Regions from separate parts of the Streptomyces sp. NPDC085946 genome, predicted to be linked through region 1. Evidence: riboswitches for the same ligand, from Rfam matches in the RefSeq annotation. Region 1 holds a riboswitch; the other holds the start of a gene.
The links. A riboswitch is a leader RNA that binds a small molecule or an ion and turns the genes downstream of it on or off. The one in region 1 is predicted to bind cyclic di-AMP.
Positions count from the first base shown of each region.

Region 2: linked by a shared signal. The riboswitch ahead of ACIF8T_RS15495 (M23 family metallopeptidase) and the one ahead of ACIF8T_RS30025 (transglycosylase SLT domain-containing protein) in region 1 are both predicted to bind cyclic di-AMP.

Region 1 is NZ_JBITSF010000019.1:11,792-16,168, reverse strand. It holds gene ACIF8T_RS30030 (HAD family hydrolase) at 189-1,013, shown strand; gene ACIF8T_RS30025 (transglycosylase SLT domain-containing protein) at 1,037-1,909, opposite strand; cyclic di-AMP (ydaO/yuaA leader) riboswitch at 1,913-2,081, opposite strand; gene ACIF8T_RS30020 (polyprenyl synthetase family protein) at 2,611-3,621, shown strand; gene ACIF8T_RS30015 (outer membrane lipoprotein carrier protein LolA) at 3,993-4,377, shown strand, end outside.
Region 2 is NZ_JBITSF010000006.1:314,843-319,219, reverse strand. It holds gene ACIF8T_RS15500 (M16 family metallopeptidase) at 1-1,095, shown strand, start outside; cyclic di-AMP (ydaO/yuaA leader) riboswitch at 1,285-1,453, shown strand; gene ACIF8T_RS15495 (M23 family metallopeptidase) at 1,468-2,238, shown strand; gene ACIF8T_RS15490 (GntR family transcriptional regulator) at 2,467-3,162, shown strand; gene ACIF8T_RS15485 (HPr family phosphocarrier protein) at 3,332-3,613, opposite strand; gene ACIF8T_RS15480 (GNAT family N-acetyltransferase) at 3,791-4,377, shown strand, end outside.

The DNA of each region.
Region 1 (4,377 bases):
AGAGGCCTTCAACCGGTCGTACCCGGCCGATGCGGATGCCCCGCCGGCGCCTCCGCCGACGCCCCGGGGATGATCGCGGCGATCACGGTGATCAGGGATGATCACCCTGTTCACGGCGATCACGGTGATCGTGGTGATCACAATGATCGCGGTGAATCGGAGGGTCCCGGTATCCGTATTCTCTGATCATGGCCGCTCCCACCGCGTACTCACTCATCGCCACCGACCTGGACGGATCGCTGCTGCGCGGCGACGACACCCTCTCCGACCGGTCCCTCGCCGCGCTCGCGCGGGTGGCGCGGGCCGGTGCCCACCACCTCGTGGTGACCGGCCGGCCGGCACCCAGGGTGCGGCCGCTCCTCGACGACCTCGGGTGCCGGGGGCTCGCGGTGTGCGGGCAGGGCGCGCAGCTGTACGACGCCGGCGCGCACCGTCTGCTGTGGTCGGTCACCCTGGACCGGGAGCTGGCCGAGACCGCGCTCGAGAAGATCGAGGCGGAGGTGGGGGAGGTGTACGCGGCGGTCGACCAGGACGGGACCGACGGGCTCACGCTCATCGAACCCGGCTACCTGATGCCCCACCCCACCCTGCCCGCGCTGCGCGTCGGGCGGCGCGAGGACCTGTGGTGCGCCCCCATCAGCAAGGTGCTGCTGCGCCACCCGCACCTGTCGGACGACGAGTTGGCGGCGACCGCGCGCTCGGTGGTCGGCGGCCTGGCGACGGTCACCATGTCGGGGCCCGGGACGGTGGAACTCCAGCCGTGCGGCGTCACCAAGGCGACCGGCCTGGCGCTGGCCGCCGACCACCTGGGGCTGAGCGCGGAGCGGACCATCGCCTTCGGCGACATGCCCAACGACATCCCCATGTTCGACTGGGCGGCCCGCGGCGTCGCCATGGCCAACGCCCATCCCGAGCTCAAGGCCGTCGCCGACGAGATCACGGCATCGAACGAGGACGACGGCATCGCCGTCGTCCTCGAACGGCTCTTCGGCGGCGTCCCGGCGGTCCTCTAGGCGGAAGCCCCGGGCGCCGGGACTCAGTACGCGCCGAAGACGTTGTCGATCGAGCCGTACCGCTGGGCCGCGTAGTTGCAGGCCGCGGTGATGTTGGCGACCGGGTCGTACGGGTCCCAGGACGTGCCGGGCACGTGGTAGGCCTGGAAGGTCGGGTCGATCACCTGGAGCAGGCCCTTGGAGGGGGTGCCGGCGGCGGCGTTGGAGTCCCAGTTGTTGATGGCCAGCGGGTTGCCGGAGGACTCGCGCATGACGTTGCGGTGGATGCCCTCGTACGTGCCGGGGATCCCGTTGCGCGCCATGACGTCCAGCGACTCGCGGATCCAGCCGTCGAGGTCGTCGGAGTACGTGGTGGCCGCGGCGGGGGCGGCCTCGGCGGCGGGCTCGGTGGCCGCGGCGGGTACGGCCTCGGCGGCGGGCGCGGCGGCGGGCGCGGCCGGCTCGGCGGCCACGGCGGGCTCGGTGCTCCGCGCGGACGAGGGGGTCGCCGTGCCGCCCTGCGCGGCGGCCCCGGAGGCGCCGGAGTCCCCGGCGTCCGCCTGCGACGCCGCGACCTTCAGCTCCAGGCCGGGGTGGATCAGCCGGGGGTTGTCGCCGACGGCGGCGCGGTTGTCCCGGTAGAGCGTGCGCCAGCCGCCGGACACGTCGTGCCGCTCGGCGATCCGGTACAGGGTGTCGCCCTTGACCACGGTGTACGTCAGGGACGGGGACGCCTGGTCGGCCCCGGCCGTCCGCGACACGGCGGCGGCGGGCGCGGACGGGGACGGCTCGGCGGCGTGCGCGGCGGCCGCTCCCAGGAGGGGGAGCGAGAGCGCGGCGGTGCCGGTGCCGGCGGCGACGACGCCGCGGGTGAACGGGTTGCGGCCGGGACGGCGGTGCTTGCCTCGTGCGGGCATGGCGATGTTCCTCTCCGACGCCTGCGAGGTGAGCTGTCGGGTTCGGGCGGGGAGGTGCCCGGCCGCGTGGTGGCGGCTTCACCCCGAGCCGTTCCGGTGCGATGCCCGGTCCGGCGGCTTACCTGGGTCCCCCGCTCCTGCCGTGCGTGAGTGAAGTGGTCGATAGGGGGCACGGGCGGTGGCAGGATTCGGCGTCCGCCCGGCAGGCCCGGAACGTATGCGAGAGCACATGTCGGGAACAAGCGGCGACATCACAGAAGTCGCCGTTTGATCTTTCGATGGGGTTTATGGGGTGCTTGATCCTTTGCTCTCGCGACGCTCAACTGGCGTTTCGGGCAAGGCGGAAAGGCACCTTGTGTCCGACTGGGGCGAATGGTGCCCGAGTGACTCACTTCACTGATCACAAAAGTGATGGGCATTTCCCCTCTAGGGGAATTCATTTGCCATTTGCGGCAAATCGGACAGGGTGCCGGGATACCCGTCCGCGGTGGTGTTCCGGCGAACCGATCGAAAACATTCCGGACGTGATCCGACACGGTCCGGCCCGGCGTGGACGTCTCCCGGTCGATCGACGTCGAGACTGGGGACGTGGGCGCTGGCGGTGATCGAAACGTGACCGGATACGCTGACTTGAGTGAGGGCAGCGACCTATCGACAAACCGCGTAATCGCCAGTAGACACCAGCAGACAGGAGACCCCTCGTGACCGTCGTCGGGCCGTTCGGGCTGAGCGTGCGGGACCAGGCTCTGGAAGCCGATGTCCAGGCCGGGTTGACGGCTGTCGAGGAAGGGCTGCTCGAGGCCACCAAGAGCGAGGTGCCCTTCATCACGGAGGCCGCCCAGCACCTGGTGCGCGCCGGCGGCAAGCGGTTCCGGCCGCTGCTCGTGATGCTCTCCGCGCAGTTCGGCGACCGGCACGCGCCGGGGATCGTGCCGTCGGCCGTGGTGGTGGAACTGACCCACCTCGCGACGCTGTACCACGACGACGTGATGGACGAGGCCGCGGTACGGCGCGGCGTGCCCAGCGCGAACACCCGCTGGGGCAACTCCGTCGCGGTCCTCACCGGCGACTTCCTCTTCGCGCGCGCCTCGCAGATCCTGGCCGACCTGGGACCGGAGGCCGTACGCGTCCAGGCCCTGGCGTTCGAGCGGCTGGTCACCGGGCAGATCCTGGAGACGGCGGGGCCGCAGGACGGGCGGGACCCGGTCGACCACTACCTCGACGTGCTGGGCGGCAAGACCGGGTCGCTGGTGGCGGTGTCCTGCCGGTTCGGCGCGATGATGTCCGGCGCCGACGAGCGGGTCGTGGACGTGCTCACCCAGTACGGCGAGCGGCTCGGCGTCGCCTTCCAGCTCGCGGACGACGTCCTGGACATCGCCTCCGACTCCCACGAGTCCGGCAAGACGCCGGGCACGGACCTGCGCGAGGGCATCCCCACGCTGCCGGTGCTGCGGCTGCGGGAGCGCGCGGCCCGGCTGGGACTGGCCGAGGACGTCGCCCTGTGCGCGCTGCTGGACTCCGACCTGACCGACGACGCCCGCCACGGCGAGGCCCTGCGCCTGCTGCGCGCCCACCCCGCCCTGGAGCAGGCGCGCCGCGACACCGTCCGCTACGCGCAGGAGGCGCGGGCCGCGCTGGCCCCGCTGCCGGAGTGCGCGGCGAAGGCGGCCCTGCTGGAGCTGTGCGACGCGGTGGTGCACCGGGCCGGCTAGGGGCTCTCGTTCGGATCACGCCGCGGACGCGGCGCCGACGACCTGCGGCCGATTCCCCGCGACCTGATCCGGACGGCAGCCCCTGGCCCGGCGGAGCGGTGCGCGTCACGGCGACGGGCGGCGTCACCCCGTACGACCCCTACGGGTCGGGGGGAGGCGCCGCCCCCGTGTGTCATACCGCAGCAGTACGCGGAGTTGCGTCCGGGGGCTGACGTATCCGCGCGGCCGATTTGGTCAGATGGTCACGACGGACATCACCACAACTCACCGATTCGGGTGAGAATGGCGGCTCGACGGTGAACCGGTGCGAGGACACGACACGCGAGGAATCGAGACCGGCGGCCGCCGCCGACGACGGAGGTAGGGCACACATGGCACCGTACGCATCCGACGACCACACGACCGCCGGCGAGGCGGACGAGCCGCGCGCCGGGCGCCGCAAGGCCGCACGGTACGTGGTCCCGGTCGCGGTCATGGGGGTGGCGGCCGCGACCATCGGGCTCGTCCCCGCGATCGCCGACTCGGGCGACCCCGACCTTCCGGAGATCACCGCCCAGCAGCTCGTCCAGAAGATCGCCGAGTCGGACGTCCAGCGGCTGTCCGGCACGGTGAAGATCACCACGGACCTCGGCCTGCCGGACCTCGGCGGTCTGGAGAGCAGCCTGCTGTCCGGCGCCGGACGCGCGGACGACGGCGGCTCCTCCGCCGACCCGTCGGCCAGGCTCACCGAACTGGTCTCCGGCACGCACACGCTGC
Region 2 (4,377 bases), on a different contig from region 1:
TTCGACGCGCACGCCGACCACCCGGGCGTCCGGCTGAGCCTGGAGGTGCCGGCCTCCCGCCTCGCCAAGGCGCTCGGCCTGATCGCCGACGCGCTCCGGGCGCCCGCCTTCGCGGACAGCGAGGTCGAGCGGCTGGTGCGCAACCGCCTCGACGAGATCCCGCACGAGTTGGCCAACCCCTCCCGGCGGGCCGCCAAGGAGCTCTCCCGGCAGCTCTTCCCGGCGGACTCGCGCATGTCGCGGCCCCGGCAGGGCACCGAGGAGACGGTCGCCGAGATCGACTCCGCGGCCGTCCGCGCCTTCTACGACCGGCACGTCCGCCCCGCCACGGCCACCGCCGTGGTCGTCGGCGACCTCACCGGCATCGACCTCGACGCGCTGCTCGGCGACACGCTCGGCGCGTGGACCGGTTCCGCGGCCGACCCGCGGCCGGTGCCGCCGGTCACCGCCGACGACACCGGACGCGTCGTCATCGTGGACCGTCCCGGCGCCGTCCAGACGCAGCTGCTGATCGGCCGGATCGGCCCGGACCGGCACGACCGCGTCTGGCCCGCGCAGGTGCTCGGCACGTACTGCCTCGGCGGCACCCTCACCTCCCGCCTGGACCGCGTCCTGCGCGAGGAGAAGGGCTACACCTACGGCGTGCGGTCGTTCGCGCAGGTTCTGCGCTCCACCCCGGAGGGCACGGGTGCCGCGATGCTCGCCATCAGCGGCTCGGTGGACACCCCGAACACCGGCCCCGCCCTGCAGGACCTGTGGGCGGTGCTGCGCACGCTGGCCGCGGAAGGGCTCACCGACGCCGAGCGCGACGTGGCCGTGCAGAACCTGGTGGGGGTGGCGCCGCTGAAGTACGAGACCGCGGCGGCCGTCGCGAGCACGCTGGCCGACCAGGTCGAGCAGCACCTGCCCGACGACTACCAGGCCTCGCTGTACCGGCAGCTCGCCGCGACCGGCACCGTGGAGGCCACCGCGGCGGCCGTGAGCGCCTTCCCGGTGGACCGGCTGGTGACCGTCCTCGTCGGCGACGCGAGCCGCATCGAGGAGCCCGTGGCGGCCCTCGGCATCGGCGAAGTCACCGTGGTCCCCGCCGAGTAGGGGCACGTGCGCGGGGAGCCCTGGTGACACGGAGTCGCCAGGGCTTCCTTATGCCCGAATTGGGGCAGGAGTTGCCTGTCTGGCCTGTGGGATGCGCTACAAAAGCCGCGATTCGTTTGGGAATTGAAAGTCGGCCCGCTTAGCTTCGTCCCGGCTGTTCGTCAGGCAGTGCGCCGCACCCGCGGCAGCGGGCAGTCATCGCCGAGTCCCCGTACGGCGCGAGCCAGGGGAGCCGGGGACCCATCGCACCACGTCCCCCGGGGTGAATCGGACGCCCGCGCGAGCCGCGAGGGGGTCCGTAGGAGACCTTCCTGCTCCGAACCCGTCAGCTAACCCGGTAGGCGAGAAGGAAGGAAAGGACCCACACACTTCATGGCGTTCACCCGCGCCACCGGGAAGCACCGCCGTCCCAGCCGCGTGCAGCGCGGCACCGCCCGCGCGGCGGGCGTCGCCGCCCTCGCCACCACCGGCGTGGTCGGCTCCGTCGCGGCCCCGGCCTTCGCCGCCTCCGAGCCCGTCGTCGAGCAGACCGCGCTCACCCCCGTCGTCACCATCGGCGACTCCGTGGCCGAGCAGGTCGACGCCCAGGCCGCCGCCCAGAAGCAGGCCGCCGAGGAGGCCGAGGCCGAGCGCAGGGCCGCCGAGGAGGCCGCGCGCGAGAAGGCCGCCGCGGCCGCCGAGAAGGCCCGTGAGGCCAAGGAGCGCGCCGCCCGGGAGGCCGAGCGCAAGCGCCTCAACACGTTCGTGTCGCCCATCGCCGGCTCCTACGTCTCCACCGGCTACCGGGCCGGCGGCGCCGTCTGGTCCTCCGGCAGCCACACCGGCGTCGACTTCCACGCCGCGAGCGGCACCCCCGTCCAGGCGGTCGGCATGGGCACCGTCGTCGAGGCCGGCTGGGGCGGGGCCTACGGCAACCAGGTCGTCATCCGGATGAACGACGGCACCTACACCCAGTACGGGCACCTGTCGTCGGTCGGCGTCACGGTGGGCCAGCAGGTCGTCCCCGGCCAGCGGATCGGCCTGTCCGGCGCGACCGGCAACGTCACCGGCGCGCACCTGCACTTCGAGGCCCGTACGAGCGCCGAGTACGGCTCGGACATCGACCCCGTCGCCTACCTCCGCGCGCACGGCGTGAACCTCTGAGACGAGCTCCGTCCCGGCGCGCGCACGCCGGCGGACGCCCGCTCCGCACGGCCCCGGCTCCCCGAGCCGGGGCTTTCGCCGTTCCGGAACGGCCGGCCGAAACGGCCGGTTGTCCAAAAAATATCCATGGATTCCGGCCCGCCGTCGGAAATTCCGGCTCATTGCAATAGAGTCACGGAACACGCGTCCATCGTCGACGTTTCACGGGGATTAAGGCGGAGGTCGGTCATGCGTATTCCGGCGCACTCGGTGTGCACGGCGATCCGGGACGACATCGTCGCGGGTGTCTACGAGCGCGGCAGCCGGCTCACCGAGGAACTGCTCGCCCGCCGCTACGGCGTCTCGCGCGTGCCCGTCCGGGAGGCCCTGCGCACCCTGGAGGCCGAGGGCTTCGTGGTGACCCGGCGGCACGCGGGCGCGTGCGTCGCGGAACCCACCGAGCAGGAGGCCGGCGACCTGCTGGAGATGCGCATGCTCCTGGAGCCCCTCGGGGCCTCCCGGGCCGCCCAGCGCCGCACCGAGGCCCATCTCAAGGTGCTGCGCGGCCTGGTCCGGCTGGGGCAGGAGCGGGCCCGCCGGGGCAACAGCGAGGACCTGCGCTCCCTGGGCGGCTGGTTCCACGAGACGCTCGCGCAGGCCTGCGGCAGCCCCGCCCTGACGGCGATGCTGACCCAGCTGCGCCACAAGATCGCCTGGATGTACTCCGTGGAGGCGTCGGCCAGCCCCGCGGACTCCTGGGCGGAGCACGGCGCGATCGTGGACGCGGTGGCGCGCGGCGACAGCGAGCGCGCGCGGGCGCTCACGGCGCTGCACACCGAGCGCGCGACCGCCGCGCACCGGCTGCGGCCGGGCCCGGGCGGCGACCGCGCGGAGCGTGTGAGGAATTCGCAACATCCCGTAAACACGCCGAATCTGCGGTATTAACACGGGCGCCGTATACAAAGAAGTGGTATTCGCGGGGGTTATTTCCGCTGCCCTTTTCCGCGTGCGCCCCGTGTGTGCCCTCGAATTTCTCGGGCGCCCGCCGTGAAAAACGGCCGGGCCGCGCCGCCCGAAAAGGACGACACGGCCCGGCCCCTTGCCGCGCTGCGGCTCAGACGGTCTCGGGGAGCTCCTCGAGACCCTCGGCGACCAGCTTGGCCAGCCGGTCCAGGGCGGCGTCCGCGCCCTCGGCGTCGGAGGCGAGGACGATCTCCTCGCCGCCCTGGGCGCCGAGGCCGAGGACGGCCAGCATGGAGGCCGCGTTGACGGGGTTGCCGCCTGCCTTGGCGATCGTCACCGGGACGCCTGCGGCCGTGGCGGCTCGGACGAAGATGGAGGCGGGGCGGGCGTGGAGGCCCTCGGCCCAGCCGACGTTGACGCGGCGCTCAGCCATGTGTTGCTGCCCTTCGGTGTTCAGGGTTGTCTAGACCAGTTTCCCACAACGTGAAGCCCGGAAGGGACGCGCGTCCCCGCCGGGACGGCGGCGATCGGGCCGCGGCCTCGGCCCGAACCTCCGTCCTCCACAGACTGCCCCGCGCCGCTGCCGGACGCGAGCCGTACTCTGGGGCCCATGCAGACCTCGTCGGACCGGCACGAGTACCCCGCCCACTGGGAAGCCGACGTGGTGCTGCGCGACGGCGGCACCGCCCGTGTCCGCCCCATCACCGTCGACGACGCGGACCGCCTGGTCAGCTTCTACGAGCAGGTGTCGGACGAGTCGAAGTACTACCGCTTCTTCGCGCCCTACCCGCGCCTGTCCGCGAAGGACGTCCACCGCTTCACGCACCACGACTTCGTGGACCGGGTGGGACTCGCGGCCACGATCGGCGGCGAGTTCATCGCCACCGTACGCTACGACCGGATCGGCGCCGACGGGATGCCCGCGTCCGCGCCCGCCGACGAGGCCGAGGTCGCCTTCCTGGTGCAGGACGCCCACCAGGGCCGGGGCGTCGCCTCCGCGCTCCTCGAACACGTCGCGGCCGTCGCCCGGGAGCGCGGCATCCGCCGCTTCGCCGCCGAGGTGCTGCCCGCCAACACCAAGATGATCAAGGTGTTCACCGACGCCGGGTACACCCAGAAGCGCAGCTTCGAGGACGGCGTCGTCCGCCTGGAGTTCGACCTCGAACCCACGGACCGCTCGGTGGCCGTGCAGTACGC